DNA from 2 places in the Pseudoalteromonas sp. Bsw20308 genome. Region 1 is predicted to be linked to the other one. Evidence: predicted binding sites of a transcription regulator. Region 1 holds the regulator's gene; the other holds the start of a gene.

Region 1 (8,722 bases):
CGTAAAAGTTATCGCTGTTACTGGTGGCAAGGGTGGTGTAGGTAAAACAAATGTTTCACTTAACACGGCAATAGCATTAGGCCAGCAAGGTAATCGAGTTTTAGTACTTGATGCCGACTTAGGTCTAGCGAACTGTGATGTGATGCTCGGATTACGGGTTGAACGTAATTTATCACATGTACTTTCTGGTGAGTGTGAACTCGATGAGATTTTAGTTGAAGGTCCTGCAGGAATTAAAATTGTACCAGCGACCTCTGGTTCTCAGAGTATGGTGGAATTATCACCGTCTGAACATGCAGGCCTTATACGCGCTTTTAGCGAATTAAATACCGAATTTGATATCTTAATTGTAGATACCGCTGCGGGTATTTCAGATATGGTACTGAGTTTTTCTCGTGCTGCTCAAGATGTAATGGTTGTAGTGTGCGACGAACCGACTTCAATCACAGATGCTTATGCACTTATTAAAGTGTTAAGTCGTGAGCATGGGGTGTATAAATTCAAAATTGTAGCTAATATGGTTCGTAGTATGCGTGAAGGTCATGAGTTATTTGCAAAACTTTCAAAAGTAACGGACCGATTTTTAGATGTGTCAATGGAGTTGGTTGCAACAATCCCCTATGACGAAAATATGCGTAAGGCAACTCGCCGTCAAAAAGTGATTGTAGAACTTTTTCCTAGTTCTCCTGCTTCAGTTGCCTTTAAAGCACTGGCGACAAGAGCAGTGAAATGGCCTATACCTAACCAACCTTCAGGACATTTAGAGTTTTTTATAGAGAAGCTAGTTAACGGCTAATTATGACAACATTGGTAAATAGAGCTATGGGATATCAATCAACACAAAATTTAAATGTGATTGTTGAAAAACATGCATCGCTAGTCAAAAAAGTGGCATGTCATTTAATTGCTCGTTTGCCTCCAAGTGTCCAACTTGATGACCTAATTCAGTCGGGTATGATAGGCCTAATTGAAGCATCAAAAAACTTTGATGCAACCAAAGGCGCAAGTTTTGAAACGTTCGCGGGAATACGAATTCGCGGTGCCATGCTTGATGAAATGCGCCGTGGTGACTGGGCTCCTCGGTCGGTTCATAGAAAAAGCCGTCTTGTAGCCGAGACGATTGCTGGATTAGAAAGTAACTTAAATCGTGAACCAACCGATATAGAAGTTGCTGAAAAACTTGAAATTTCGTTAAATGAGTACCATCATATTTTAAACGATGTAAACACAAGTAAAGTGTTAGGCATCGAAGACCTCGGGGTCGATGAAGATGTTATTACCACGGCTGGCCAAGATTTAACGCTAGACAAACCGTTTAATAACGTTAAAAATGAACGATTTAATGAATCATTATTAAATGCTATCAAGTCATTACCAGAACGAGACGCAATGGTACTTTCTTTGTACTATAACGATGAAATGAATTTAAAAGAAATTGGACATATACTCGATGTAAGTGAATCGCGTGTAAGTCAGATACATGGTCAGGCGATGATTAAGCTAAAAGCAAAAATCAATGACTGGATAAACTAGTAGTAAGTAAATACAGGTTAAGACCTCACTGGAGGATGTTTTGGATAAAAACATGAAAATTCTTGTTGTTGATGATTTTTCGACAATGAGACGTATTATTAAAAATCTATTGCGCGACTTAGGCTTTACCAACGTCCAAGAAGCGGATGACGGCTCTACAGCCTTACCCATGTTACAAAATCAAGTTTTTGATTTTGTGGTAACAGATTGGAACATGCCAGGAATGCAAGGTATTGATCTTTTGAGAGCGATAAGGGCTGACGATAAATTAAAACACCTTCCTGTTTTAATGGTGACAGCTGAAGCTAAAAAAGAACAAATAATAGCAGCGGCTCAAGCTGGTGTTAATGGCTATATTGTAAAACCATTTACAGCTGGCACATTAAAAACTAAATTAGAAAAAGTGTTCGAACGCTTAGGTTAATAATAGGGGAAAGGCTTATGCCAGCACCTGCTGCGCCTCGGATAACGTTAGAACAAGCTCGTCAGCTCGTCACTTTTTTAGAAAATGGCGAACATGATAAAGCTGATCAACTAATTTTAGATACTGCATCTAAAGAGCAGTCAGAAATATTTGACGAAGTGGGAAAGTTGACGCGTCAACTACATGAAGCTTTAAAAGGCTTTGAGCTAGACACGCGCCTAACAGATCTCACTAACGACGCTATACCTGATGCTAAAAAACGGCTTAATTATGTCATTGAGATGACAGAAAATGCTGCAAATAAAACCATGGATGCGGTTGAGGCGAGTTTACCGATAGCACAACAGTTAGCGGATGAAATATCCCATATCAAACCGACATGGGACCGTCTAATGAGTCGTGAAATTGAACTCGGTGAATTTAAAGTACTGTGCCACAGCATTGATAAATTCATGAGCAGTTCTCATCATAAAACTGATGAGTTACAAAGCTTCATGACTAACATATTAATGGCCCAAGATTATCAAGATTTGACAGGTCAAGTAATTCGCCGAATTATAGAACTTGTTAGGGAAGTTGAAGAAAGCTTACTTCATCTTTTAACTGCTTTTTCTGAACAAGATATCAGTAAAGCAGTCACCCTAAAACCACAAAAAATAGATGACCCAGTTGACCCAGAAACATTAGCAGGTCCTGAAGGGCCTATTATTGATAAAGAATCACGTAATGATGTTGTGTCTGATCAAGATGAAGTCGATGATCTTTTATCAAGTTTGGGCTTCTAAGAGGAGAGTAACTGCATGTTTGAAGTCGATGAAGATATTTTACAAGACTTTCTTGTAGAAGCAGGAGAAATCCTTGAGCTTTTATCTGAACAGTTAGTTGAACTGGAAAACAATCCAGAAGATACCGAGTTGCTAAATGCTATATTTAGAGGCTTTCATACCGTAAAAGGCGGTGCTGGATTCTTAGCTATGACTGAGCTTGTTGACGCATGTCACGGCGCAGAAAATGTATTCGACTTGTTAAGGCAGGGCGTTCGTTCTGTTAATTCTGAGCTAATGGATGTTATCTTACAAGCACTTGATACTATCAATGAAATGTTTGCGACGATTCAAAATCGTGATAAACCAGAACCTGCGGATCCTCAACTACTTGAAGTTTTACATAAGTTAGGTCTCCCCCCCACAGAAGACGAGTTATCAGGTACTTCTCCTGAAGTTGTTGTAGAACAGCCTCAAGAAGCCGCTGAAGCACAAACTCCCAGTACTGATGGTGCGGACCCTTTTGCTTTTGATGAGCTGTTTAGTGGCCCAACTTCATCTGAAACTGACTCTCAAATTGATGAAATTACAGAGGATGAGTTTGAAAACCTACTTGATGAATTACATGGTACAAGCCAAGAATCGGCAGTAAAAGCCCCCACAAATAGTCATGATTTGAATGGTGATATTACAGACGATGAGTTTGATAATTTACTAGACGAGCTTCATGGTGTTGGCAGTTTCGGCTCTGTTGCAGCGCAAGAAAGTAATGTTACACCTGATGTACAAAAGCCATCGCCTTCGACTAACAATACAGATTCATCGAACGATGATATCAGTGATGATGAATTTGAATCACTGTTAGATGAACTTCATGGTAAGGGAACTGCACCTAAATCTTTAGAAAGCACTCCTGCGATTGCTGAAAAACCAGCCGCAAAACAAGCTGTTCCTAAGCCCAAAGCAGCCCCAGTACCAAAAGTTGAAGCATTAAAACCAGTACCTGCAAAACCTGCTGAAAAAACAGCTGCTGCTGCTCCAAAAAAGGCTACTGCACCAACTGCTGAAACGACAGTGCGTGTTGACACTAAACGCTTAGATCAAATTATGAATATGGTCGGTGAATTGGTACTTGTTCGTAACCGCTTAGTTAGCTTGGCTACGAATTCTGAAAGCGAAGCAATGGGTAAAGCTATATCTAACTTAGATGTTGTTACTGCTGATATTCAAGGTGCGGTTATGCAAACCCGCATGCAACCAATTAAAAAAGTGTTTGGCCGATTTCCTCGAGTTGTTCGTGATTTAGCACGCAGCTTAAATAAAGACATTAATCTATTATTAGTTGGTGAAGAGACTGATTTAGATAAAAATTTGGTTGAGGCATTAGCCGACCCTTTAGTGCATTTAGTGCGTAACTCTGTTGATCACGGTATTGAAATGCCAGATTTTCGTGAGGCTGCTGGAAAACCAAGAACAGGTACTGTTACGTTATCAGCATCTCAGCAAGGCGATCATATTTTACTTACCATTAAAGATGATGGTGCTGGTATGGATGCTGAGAAGCTGAAAAAAATAGCGATTAGTAAAGGTGTTCTTGATCACGACCAAGCAAGCCGGCTTTCTGATACTGAAGCATATAATTTAATTTTTGCACCTGGTTTTTCAACAAAAGAAGAGATTTCGGATATTTCAGGTCGTGGCGTTGGTATGGATGTAGTTAAAACCAAAATTACCCAACTTAATGGCTCAGTAAGTATTCAGTCAGAGTTAGGTGTTGGGACTACTTTAGAGATAAAAGTACCATTAACTCTCGCTATCTTGCCGACCTTAATGGTTGTTGTTGGAGAGCAAACATTTGCATTACCACTTGCGGGTGTTAGCGAAATATTCCACCTCGATTTAACTAAAACGAATGTTGTTGATAGTCAATTGACAATTATTGTGCGCAAAAAAGCAATTCCATTGTTTTATCTTGAGCATTGGCTAGTTAAAGGCGCTGACCGCTCTCAGCGTAAAGCACATGGTCATGTAGTTATTGTCCAAATTGGTACACAACAAGTAGGCTTTGTCGTAGATTCGTTAATAGGGCAAGAGGAAGTTGTAATAAAACCTCTTGATGCTTTATTACAAGGAACACCCGGTATGGCTGGTGCTACAATTACTTCCGATGGTGGTATTGCACTTATTTTAGATGTACCAAATATGTTAAAACATTACGCGGGCTGATAATAAATAAAGTAGGTGCACTGTAAAAGTGCCCTACACTTCAATTTAATAAGAGAGCTAAATGGCCGTTAAAGTTTTAGTTGTTGATGATTCTAGCTTTTTTCGCCGCAGAGTGAGCGAAATACTTGAGCAAGACAGCGATATAAAAGTAATAGGTTTTGCTGTGAATGGCAGAGAAGCTGTTGAAAAAACAGCTGAACTACGCCCTGACATGATTACAATGGATGTAGAAATGCCTGTGCTTGACGGTATTAGCGCAGTTAAAGAAATAATGTCGAGTAATCCGACACCAATTTTAATGTTTTCTTCACTAACTCGAGATGGTGCAACGGCAACGCTTGATGCATTAGATGCCGGAGCAATGGATTTTTTACCGAAAAAATTCGAAGATATTGCACGTAACAATGAAGATGCAATAAAGCTTTTACAAGCTAAAGTGAAAGAAATTGGTCGAAGAAGAGTTCCCCGTACATTCAAGCCCATAACACCAGCTAAACCGCAAAGTATGCCATTAGCGACTCCAAGTTCATTAAGGAACACGGCAACGTTAAAGCAGCCAGATAGAAGCTTTCAACGTACGAATTCTAATGCCTCCGTTCATGCTAGTGGTAAAAAATATCAACTTGTTGCTATTGGTACATCGACTGGCGGACCCGTTGCATTACAAACAATATTAACTCAATTACCAGCAAATTTCCCGCATCCTATATTATTAATTCAGCATATGCCTGCCGCATTCACACCTGCATTTGCTTCGCGTTTAAATGGTTTATGCCAGATAAAAGTAAAGGAAGCTCAACAAGGGGATCGATTACAACCAGGGACTGCATACTTGGCTCCAGGTGGCCAACAAATGATGGTTGAGGGGCGTGGGTCTTCAAAAACATTGCGCGTATTTGAAGATAACAGTGAGCGAATAACATATAAACCAAGTGTTGATGTGACTTTTGCAAGCGTTGCAAAAGCTTGTCAAGGTGACGTACTGGCTATTGTTCTTACTGGTATGGGGGCTGATGGGCGTGATGGTGCTCGAATGTTGAAGCAGACTGGCGCCACTATTTGGGCACAAGACGAAAAAAGTTGTGTTGTTTACGGTATGCCACAGGCGGTTGCAAGTGCTGGCTTAGCAAGTGAAAGTCTTGCTCTAGATGATATAGCTCTAAGGATTAAAAAAGAGATTGGTTGTGGATAAGCTTTCTATATTAGGTTTATTTATTGCGTTAGGCGCTATAGCGATAGGTTATTCTTTAGAAGGCGGTGTTGTCTCTGCGTTATTCAATGGACCAGCACTTATAATCGTAGTTGGTGGTACGCTTGGCGCTGTGATGTTGCAAACATCATCTAGTACTTTTAAAAAAATGCTAAAAATAAGCCACTGGGTTTTTATTTCGCCAAAGCATGATGTAGACGAAGCGATCGAACAAGTTAAACAATGGTCTCACAAAGCACGACAAGAAGGCTACTTAGCACTTGAAAATGAGGCCTTAACTCATCCCGATCCATATGCAGCTAAAGGTCTTAGCTTACTTGTTGATGGTTGCTCTGAGCAAAAGCTGCGCGATACACTTGAAATTGATTTATTATTAGAACGCGACCGTTTATTAGAGGCAGGACGCGTTTATGAAGCTATGGGCGGGTATAGCCCAACAATAGGGATTTTGGGCGCAGTGCTTGGTCTTATTCAGGCTATGTCATTTATTACCGATCCGCAAAAGCTGGGTGCTGGTGTCGCGACAGCATTTATAGCCACTATTTATGGTGTCGGTTTAGCTAATTTACTATTTTTACCGATGGCAAATAAACTAAAACAACGTGTTGAACAAAAAATGTTGTATCACGAACTGTTAGCTGAAGGTGTTATTGCAATCAGTTTAGGCGAAAGCCCTGTTAATATTGAATTAAAGTTAGAAGCTTATCGTGTAGAACGCCCTAATTTAGTGGATAAATAACGATTATGCTACGTCGACGTTTACGTCACACTTCCTCTAAAAGTCAGCATACTGAGCGTTGGCTTGTGTCTTATGCAGATTATATGACGATAATGTTTGCCTTTTTTGTGGTTATGTACGCTATTGCTATAGATAAGGAAGAAAAATTTCAAATATTATCGGATTCGCTCGAGCATGTTTTTGATAAATCTGCGCGCCAACATTCACAAGTTGGTGATGGTGTTAATGGGAGTGGGGTCTTAACCGACAGAGTAACGCCGGAACAAGAGGTGTTGTATGGCGAAAGTATTCAAAAAAAGGAACAAGGCCCTGAGTTATTAGATGGTCAAAGTGACACAAGTAACATTAAACAAAAATATTTAGGAAAACCATTAGATAGCTTGTTAACTAAACTTCAATCAGCACTCATTGATGAAATTCGTGATGGAGAAGCGAGTCTTGAATTGAATCAAGATTGGCTCATTATAGAGTTGAGTTCAGGAATGTTATTTTCTAGTGGTAGTTCAGTTGCTCATTCGCGTGCTAAGCAAGTCGTAAAAATTGTCAAAGATATTATTGATCCAGTCGATAACTACATTAGAGTGCGCGGTTATACAGATAATGAGGTTATTAGTAACGAAATATTTCGTTCAAACTGGGAGCTTTCAGTTGCAAGATCCACCTCAATTTTAGTCGAGCTTGAAGCGTTGGGTATTAATTCTGCACGAATGGCAATAGAAGGTTATGGCCAGTATTCTCCTTTTGGTGATAATAACACAGAGAAAGGTCGAGCTGAAAACCGTAAGGTTGTAATCGCTCTTTCTAAGTATGGTTTACCACCTAAAGATAGTCCATCGTTAGAGCAAAAAAATATAGCAGTACAGACAGAGCCTGAAGTGGAACTACCATCAGACGATAATACAATAAAAATAATTCGTTTACCTCATGGTGGGATCCGAATAACGACGCGAAATTAATAGCAATTAGGATGTAATGTGAAGATTTGGACTGTTGCGAATCAAAAAGGCGGGGTCGGTAAAACAACAACGGCAGTTAGCCTAGCCGGTATTTTAGCGTTACAGGGCAAACGTGTATTGCTTATTGATACAGATCCCCATGCATCACTAACTTATTATTTTGGTATCGACTCTGAAGATTTAGAAGTCAGCGTGTACGATATTTTTGCTCGCGGAACAAGTATGCAAAGTGAAGAAATATTGCAAGCACTTTGCCCGTCAACTCTTGAGAATCTTGATATTTTACCCGCTACTATGGCAATAGCTACACTTGATAGAAGTATGGGTAATAAAACAGGCATGGGTTTAATACTAAAGAAAACGCTTGCTAAAATTAGTGAATATTATGACTATGCAATACTTGATTGCCCGCCGGTTTTGGGGGTTTTAATGGTTAATGCATTAGCTGCGAGTGAGCGTATTTTAGTTCCCGTACAAACCGAATTTTTGGCCCTGAAAGGGCTTGATAGGATGATGCGGACTATGGAATTAATGCAAAGCTCTCAAGCGAAAAGTTATCAATATACTATAATTCCTACTATGTATGATAAACGCACTAAAGCATCGTTGGAAGCATATAAAACTTTACAAGAAACCTATAAAGATAAAGTGTGGCCAGGTGTTATTCCTGTTGATACAAAATTTAGAGATGCGAGTTTGGCACAAAAAGTGCCAATAGAGTTTTGTCCTCGTTCCCGTGGTGTTTTTGCATATAAAGCATTATTAGACTATTTAATAGAGCAAGGTTAATGAATGAGTAAGCAATTATTTGCTAATGAAAAAGTAATGACTCAATATTTAGGTGCGTTATTACGTGATGACGAGCCTACA
Region 2 (8,722 bases), 420 kb from region 1:
ACCCAGGCATCAGGTATTTTGAAACACACTAATTAGTTAAATGATATGTACTCTAGTTTTGTACATATTATTTAACTTAATGTGGCGCATACGCACGAAAAGTTATTTATTTCCAAAAAACTCAGCGTCTCTAAATAAAATTTTTATACCAATCTGCTTATGTATGGGGTCTATCTAACGTTAAGAAAATTACGCTAGAACTAGGCAAAAGTTTTTGTATCTAGTTGTTCTAAATGAAAAATTTTTAACGACGTTATAGTGCAATTTAATTCGTTAAATTGATCAAAGATTTATGCAGGTTGGTATTATAGGGTTATTAGATAATTTATATTGTTCAAATACTTATACCAACTTTTTTAATTAAGTGATCTATTTTTAGATAACAGAATCGTGTCGATAACAAGACAAAAAATCGTTATTTAATTGGTCTATATCAGAAATTTTTAACGCCGTTAGCGTCAGATTTAATCCCTCAAACTGATTAAGCATTATTGCGGATTGGTTAGTTGGTTAGTATTATTCAGATTGATATTAAAACCCACATAACACATAACAAAAATGGACCACTTGGGTCCATCTCTACTTTTACGAGTACTTAAAATTTAAGAGTTACTCGTCGTCATCTAAATCAGCTTGTTGACGCTGTGCCGGCTTTGCTAAAATCTCTACGTAGAAAGACTTTAAATCTTGCTTTTCGATGTCGCTGATATGATTGCTAATCTCTGCAACGTGCACTACTTGAGCATCTTCAGCTGTATTACCAAACTTACAGTCAAATGCCCAGTAATCAGCATCTTCAGGTAGCGTTTTATTACGTTCTCTTTTCAAATATTTTTTCACTTCGTGCTTTGCAGCATCGACCATACGAGGGTATTTGATTTTCTCGTGATTCAGCGTGAATGTTTTCTTCATTACGTTCCTAATTACCTTGGTTTAATGATAACGGCATTTCATGTCATACCATTTGACATCATTATAGCAATTGCATTAAATTTTTGGATGCTTTTTTTAAACTAAATCAATTTTTAGGCAATTAACATTATAAATAGCTACAAAGCCTCTCTTTTTAGCCATCATTATTATAAAAATGACCATTTAAAGCTTGTTTTACTGGGCCTGACATAAGCTAATTTGAAATCGTAGATAGATAAATTATTTTGTAGGTCAATATTATGCTGTAGCTAAGTGAAGCGGTTGATGTAATGATTCATCATTAAGACCATCATAGAATGAAGCTACGTCCATTTGCGGATGCGATAGCTGAGTCTCTTTGTTCTTAATACGTCTGCGCACAGCTAGCTCACAATTATCAAGCACATTGAGTGGAATATGAGCTAAATCATTTCTTATTGAAAGTGGTTCAGGGTTTAAGCAGTGTCGTAACTTAATATCGCTCATACCTGCATGCTCTCCCACATTTGATAATAAAGCGGCGTTGTGTTGCCCAATCAACATATTAAACTCATCCGGTGCTAAAGGCTGCTTCGGACCCGAACCAAATTGCTTACGAAGTGTCTCTTCTTCAACAATAGGGTTTTCAATATCTGTTTTTGGAAAATGGAACTGACTAAAATCAAGCGCATCGTGGGATAACATTGCCAATAAAAGAGAAAACTCTCCTCGACGTTGTTCGTGTACACTTTTATTCAACCGTGTACTTAGTTGACTCTCTGTGATTAACAAATCGTCGATTTGCATAGACTTTAGCCGATTATTGTAGGTAATAGATATTTATCGGCTTTATTTCATTTTTCTTTAGCTTTTTTCTTTACTTAAATATAAGTTTTGCTATTATCAGCGCCGTTGCACTGGAGGGGTTCCCGAGCGGCCAAAGGGATCAGACTGTAAATCTGACGGCTCAGCCTTCGCTGGTTCGAATCCAGCTCCCTCCACCACTTTTCTTACCGCTAAGTTAAGTGGGGCCAAGTGTAACAAAATTAGTGTGGAGGGGTTCCCGAGCGGCCAAAGGGATCAGACTGTAAATCTGACGGCTCAGCCTTCGCTGGTTCGAATCCAGCTCCCTCCACCACTTTTCTTCTAAAATACCTTATATTTTAAACTTCAATATTTTTTAAAATTCCCACTGTAAACTTTGTCCATTATTCTTTAACCAATCTGATGCTATCTTATGATCCGGATAAAACTTAGCTACACGTTGCCAAAATACACGACTGTGGTCTAAGTGACGTAAATGCGCCAACTCGTGGACTATGACGTAGTCTATAATTGATTTTTTGGCTCCAATCAAGAGTAAGTTAAACGTAAGCTCACGTTTACTATTACAACTCCCCCATTTACGTTTATAGATACGTATTCGTAAATCATTCGGTAAAGGTTCCTCCATTAGTTTACAAAAGTGGGCAAGACGCATATCAATATATAATCCTAATTTTTCAGTTAAATACGCCTCAAGTAATGTTTTATACTTCAATTTTTTATGGCTCACTCGAGAAGAACACAATACGCTTAATGTATTCTCATGCTCTATAACTTGAGAATGCAAAGCGTGTTCAAACGTTATGTCTATAAGATTTGAGAAAATTAGAATTTTATGTGTTTCGAGTGGATATTGCTTTGAGTCTGCAATATTAATCTGTTTATCAAGTTGGCTATTTACCCAATCTCGTTTCTCAACCAACCATAAATCCAACTGTTTTTTAGGAACATAATGAGGCGCATAAACGGTTATTGACCGTTGGTGCACTTTAATAGCAACAGTCTTACGTCGGGCACTTCGCTTTAATTGATACTCAAACAACAGTTCTACCACATTTAACCAACACGAAATTTCTAATATTTTATACCAATAGGCTTAAGTATGGGATCTAATTAATAATAAAAAACAGGTCTATAACTAAGTGAAAACTTTATATCTAACTGCTTCAAACGATAATAGAAGACCAAGCCTTGCTGACCTTACAATATTAAAGTTCATTTTATCTAAGAGCGATTTAATCGCTGCGTGAGGTGTGTCACCTAGTGGGGTCGGTAACTTTTCATGCGTTACCTTACTGACTTACATCCATGTGAAAACAAGTAAAAACCTAGCAAAGCTTCTGCGTCCTGATCACGATTTTCACCTATATTTGTGCAGCGACAAAACGTAAATTACCTTTAGGTTGAATCCTAAAAACAGCGCATGTCTGGCACTTATGTTAACTGTACAAGCACAAATAATTGCTAAAAAATACAGTTTCACTTGAAACAAAAAAGCAGCGAATAAACCCCAATTAGATATTATTCAAAGTGATAGCAGTATGATAAAAACTTACACATAAATTCATATAATGGGAATTATAGGATTAACTACATTAGCTTTTTTAGATGAATGCGAACCTAAGTTAACCGATGGATAGTAAAGTTTTATATACGAGTAATCATGAGATGTGATCTCATGGCTATTACCACTGTCATCTTTAAAATACATTGAAAACGTTACACCATGATCAGCAAGAACCGCTTTTATATTTAAACTTTCAAGATGACTAAGCCACTGTATAAATTGCTCCCCTGTTGCCAAAAATGCAATTCCTTTACTGCGCCCCTCACCTTCAAAAAGTGCTAAACGAGTCTTTGAACTAGCATCCTCGAGCGTTAAAGGTCCTCGTCCGTCCTCATTCCAAAAAGCAAGTTCGGGTACTATACTAAAACCTAAAACGCGCTCATACCATTTAACTGCATTCGATAAATTTTCAACATTCAAATGGCAATGATCAATACCTGACAATTTAGGCATATTTTTATTATCCACGTTACTCACCAATTTCTGACTTTAATTGCTCTAAAAACTCATGCATGTAAACTGTACGCCTATTCGCTTCTGCTTTAGCTGATGGGGTATTCATGCTTTGAGCAATATGTAATAGTTTTATAAAAAAATGATCAAGTGTATATTTTTTATCATCAGCTTCTCGTTCAATACAAAAAGGGTCTTCTGGGTTATACAATAACCGAGAAATTGAGCCGCCAACTTTCATACATCGACTCACTCCAATCGCACCTAGTGCATCCATTCTGTCAGCATCTTGTACTATTTGCGCCTCAACTGTTTTAATTTCTATATTTGCGCTAAAGCTATGAGCCGCAATAGCATGATGAATATCATCAAAAAGTGACTCGTCATAATCAATCGATTTTAAAAATTCCAGTGCCTTATCTGCTGCCATAGTAGAGGCTTTTGCACGATCAGGGTGGTTTTTAGCCACCGCCACACAGTCATGCATCCACGCTGCAGGTAATACAACTGACATATTAGCCTGCTCTGCATTACATAGTTTTATTGCAACGCGCACCACTCGCTCTATATGCGTAATATCGTGAGCCACATCGGCATGCACTAAAGAGGTTATAAATTCTCTGCATTGTGAATTAAGTATTTGTAAATCGGGGCTTAAAACGGCGTCAGGCACTTTCAGGTTCCAAAAGCTAATTAATAAGTGAATTATTAGTACTTTACCGTGCTTTATAGCCCTCTTGCAAAACATTCATTGTATGTTGCCCGCTGCTTGACTAAAATACAGCGCTTATTTATTACTACTGAGAAGCCTTATGTCATCTGCCGTTTACCTACAAGCTGGTCGCGATAAATCATTAAAAAGAAAACACCCTTGGTTATTTTCAAAAGCCATCAAAAAAATTAAAGGTAAACCTGGATTAGGCGACACAGTAACGATTCACGATAGCGAAGGTAAGTTTTTAGCAACTGCTGCTTATAGCCCTCATTCACAAATTCGTGCACGTGTTTGGAGCTTTGACGAAAAAGAAATCATCGATCAAAACTTTTTTGAACGCCGTTTACGTCGCTCATTAGAAGCACGGAGCCAAGTAATAGAAGAAGGCGGATTAACAGGCTTTAGATTATGTGCAGCTGAGTCTGATTACTTACCAGGCGTTACAATCGATAAATTTGATAATGTACTAGTTTGTCAGTTACTAAGTGCGGGTGCCGAGCGTCATAAAGGCGAGATTGTTGGCGCGTTAATGGCTATTTTTCCAGGTTCTAGCATATACGAGCGCTCAGACGTAGAAGTACGTACAAAAGAAGGTTTGGAGCCAATTAAAGGTGTTCTTTGGGGTAATGAGCCAACACAACCTGTACTTATTGAAGAAAACGGCTTAAAAATTGAAGTCGATATAATTGAAGGTCATAAAACCGGATTTTACTTAGATCAACGCGATAGCCGTGCTGCACTTGAGCGTTTTTCAAAAGACAAAACGGTACTTAACTGTTTTAGTTACACAGGTACATTTTCGTTGTACGCTTTGCGTGGCGGGTGTGAGCATGTCACTAACGTTGATGTATCGCAACCAGCGTTAGATACTGCTAAACGTAATGTTGAGCATAATAACTTAGACTTAAATAAAGTTGATTTTGTGAAGCAAGATGTCTTTAAGTTGCTGCGTCAATACCGCGACGAAGGCAGACAGTTTGATACCATCGTAATGGATCCACCAAAGTTTGCTGATAATAAAGCGCAGCTAACGGGCGCGTGTCGTGGTTATAAAGACATCAACATGATTGCTATGCAAATACTAAAACCAGGTGGAACACTACTGACATTCTCTTGCTCTGGCTTAATGGAGCAAAACCTATTTCAAAAAGTTGTTGCTGATGCGGCTCTTGATGCGGGCAAAGATCTACTTATAATGGAGCGATTAAATCAAGCAGCCGATCACCCAATTGCGGGTAGCTACCCTGAAGGCTTTTACTTAAAAGGCTTAATTTGTAAGGTTTTTTAATATCTAATCATTCAATTTAATTAGTTAAACTGAATGATTTCAAGGCCTGCTGTTATTGTGCCATCATCTTCTTTGCTGGCACGTATTACCTTAGCCGTTGCTTTTAACGGTGCAATGCTAGGGTGAGTAGACGCTATATCAACTGTTAAAATAGTATCTGGCTCAAGTAAATCATCCAAATGCAATGATAACCCTGTCGCGCTCAAATCAACACACTCTGCCGTATAATTCAAGCCAGCTACTGGCTCCACTGTTGTTAAATTTGCAGTCGCATTTACCTGCATACGCCTAAAGTTTCGTTTGTCATCTGTGAACATAAATCCCTCTATACTATTGTATTAATTTGCTCTAACAATACACTCATTGAAAATGGTTTTACTACATAAGCGTCGCATCCTGCGTCAAATCCGGCTTTTTTCTCCAACTCCGACTCAAGGCCAGATACCATAACAATAGGTATATTTTTTGTCTCCGGGGTATGTTTTAGCATACGACATGTATCGTAACCATCAAGTCCTGGCATGCACACATCAAGTAAAATTATATCAGGTGGATTAGCAACCGCTGATGCTAAACAACTTTTACCTGAATCAGCATAGCTCACATCAAATTTAGCAGTGAGTGCTGCTTTAAGAATTTCATAATTAAAATACTCGTCGTCGACGACTAGCAGCCGTCGTGTTTTAGGTTCGATCAATGAGGACATGGGTATGCCGTTTCCTTCTCAAAGCAAAAATAAGTCCTCCCATTAAGGTACTAAGCTTAATGGAAAATGCAAGTTTTATTCTATTTCTTTTATTGCATTTAAAATGCGTTTTGATGAAATAGGATATGGAGTTCCTAATGTTTGGGCAAACAAAGAGACTCTTAGTTCTTGCTGCATCCAAAAAATAGCGGTTACTTCTTGGGGAATTGGCAACCCTTTAGGTGTTTTATTAGTTAATTTCTTATATTCAATTGCCACTTTATCAAGTTCAAGTACGCATAACCTATCTCTGTTTGGATCAACTGGTAATTTTTCTAAGCGTTTTTGAATGGCTTTTAGGTAACGGATTAAATCCGTTATTTTATCTGCGCCATGCGCGCTCACAAAACCTTTAAATATAAGTGACTCAAGCTGTGATTTTATATCGCCGTGCGCCGTTATCATGGTTAAATCAACGCGCCCTTTCATTTTTTTATGCAGCGCGTGAGCAATACTTAATACTTGCTCAACCTGCGTTGCAATCGACACAACAGCATCACCGAGCTCACCGCGTATTTGCTCTTTTACTGTTTCAAATGCTTTTTCGTCGCGTATATCACCGTGTTTTACTAATAAGCTATCGACACCTGCGGCTATACAGTCATCAATTAAATCAGCTATTTTACCAAATGGATTAAAGTACAAACCCAGCTTTGCTTTATTCGGTAAGTTTTGTTGTAAATACTTAATTGGCGATGGCACATTTAATAACACTAAACGGCGCAAACCTTGTTGATGTGCTTGCTGCGCTTTTGCTTCGTTATCAAACAGCTCCACTGCAGCGGCTGATTTTTTATCCACCAGCGCAGGGTATGCTTTTATCTCATATTGACCTTGCTTTTTAACGTATGAAGCGGGTAACTCACCAAAATCCCATTGTGTTAGGTCTGATTTTTCAATGCCTTTATCGGCTACTTTAGAGAGTGTTTCGGTTACTTCACCTTGCAGCTCTGCTTTAAGTTTGGCTAAATCAAGTCCACGAGCAAGTAACTTATCGTGTTCATCACGTACTTCAAACTGCAATCTTAAATGCGGTGCAAGCGCGGTTAAATCCCATGCCTCTGGATCAACTTTTACACCTGTCATTCTCAATAAACGCGTCGTTAATGCATCAATTAAGCTCCCTTGCATTGGCTCAATAGCTGCCAGCACTGCATCAGCATAGTTTGGTGCTGGCACAAAATTACGACGAAGCGATTTAGGCAATGACTTTATAAGTCCACTTATTAGCTCATGCCTAAATGCTGGTATGTGCCAGTCAAAACCACTTTCTTGCACTTGATTCAACAGCGCGACCGGTATTTGTACCGCAACGCCATCAACTGCTTGGCCTGGATCAAAATGATAAGCAAGCGGCAATATAATATTGTCTTGTTGCCATGTATCAGGGTAGTCAAACTCGGTTATATTACTTGCACCATGCTGCATTAACTCTTCACGAGTCATGTGTAAGTAATGCTTATTTTGTTGTTTTTGTGTTTTATACCATTTTAAAAATGCAGCGCGGTTATTAATTTCTTTGGGTATTTTTTTATCGTAAAATTCAAATAACGTTTGCTCATCAACTAAAATATCACGACGACGTGACTTATTTTCCAGAACTTGAATATCTTCTATTAGCTCACTGTTAAAGGCTAAAAAGCGCTCATTTAAGCCCAGTTCTTGCTCAACTAATGCAGTGCGTACAAAAAGCTCTCGGCTCACTTTAGGGTCAATATTGCTATAAACACAGCGGCGTTTGTTTACAACGAGTAGGCCGTACAAAGTTTGCTGCTCAAACGCAATTACCGCACCTGGCTTTTTCTCCCAATGAGGTTCTGTGTAACTACGTTTTACTAGGTGTTGTGCTAATGGCTCTACCCAGTTAATGTCTATTTTTGCATTTGTGCGGGCATATAATTTACTGGTTTCTACCAGCTCTGCTGACATGATCCATTTAGGGCTCTTTTTAAATAAACCTGAACCCGGAAAAATATGAAACTGACTATTACGTGCGCCTTTGTATATTTGTTTTTCATCTTTGAAGCCAATGTGGCTTAGCATCCCGCTTAATAACGCCTTGTGCACAAGCTCGCCATCAGCCGCTTGGCTGGTTGCTTTCATGCCCATTTCGTTACACACAGTACTTATTTGATAAACAATATCTTGCCATTCACGCAGACGCATATAGGCCAAAAAGTCTTTTTGACACAGCTTTCTAAATTGGCCGTTAGTCAGCTCGCTTTGCTGCTCTTCTAG

Evidence for each region. The regulator FliA, encoded in region 1, starts transcription of late flagellar genes. The targets are predictions, from matches to a motif close to CTAAAGNTNNNNNNNNNNNNGCCGATA.
Region 2: a site for FliA is predicted at 1,733-1,759, ahead of D172_RS11240 (VC2046/SO_2500 family protein). Genes of this name have one in related genera too.

Annotation. Positions count from the first base shown of each region.
Region 1 is NZ_CP013138.1:3,019,086-3,027,807, reverse strand. Features, by position in the region: gene D172_RS13360 (MinD/ParA family ATP-binding protein) at 1-796, shown strand, start outside; gene D172_RS13355 (RNA polymerase sigma factor FliA) at 823-1,533, shown strand; gene cheY (chemotaxis response regulator CheY) at 1,574-1,957, shown strand; gene D172_RS13345 (protein phosphatase CheZ) at 1,975-2,742, shown strand; gene D172_RS13340 (chemotaxis protein CheA) at 2,758-4,947, shown strand; gene D172_RS13335 (protein-glutamate methylesterase/protein-glutamine glutaminase) at 5,009-6,139, shown strand; gene D172_RS13330 (flagellar motor protein) at 6,132-6,896, shown strand; gene D172_RS13325 (flagellar motor protein MotB) at 6,902-7,852, shown strand; gene D172_RS13320 (ParA family protein) at 7,871-8,641, shown strand; gene D172_RS13315 (chemotaxis protein CheW) at 8,645-8,722, shown strand, end outside.
Region 2 is NZ_CP013138.1:2,602,834-2,611,555, forward strand. Features, by position in the region: gene D172_RS11235 (DUF6172 family protein) at 610-912, opposite strand; gene D172_RS11240 (VC2046/SO_2500 family protein) at 1,171-1,698, opposite strand; tRNA gene D172_RS11245 (tRNA-Tyr) at 1,811-1,895, shown strand; tRNA gene D172_RS11250 (tRNA-Tyr) at 1,945-2,029, shown strand; gene D172_RS11255 (M48 family metallopeptidase) at 2,072-2,770, opposite strand; gene D172_RS11260 (VOC family protein) at 3,281-3,736, opposite strand; gene D172_RS11265 (HD domain-containing protein) at 3,753-4,484, opposite strand; gene D172_RS11270 (class I SAM-dependent methyltransferase) at 4,549-5,739, shown strand; gene D172_RS11275 (PilZ domain-containing protein) at 5,760-6,056, opposite strand; gene D172_RS11280 (response regulator) at 6,065-6,445, opposite strand; gene hrpA (ATP-dependent RNA helicase HrpA) at 6,521-8,722, opposite strand, start outside.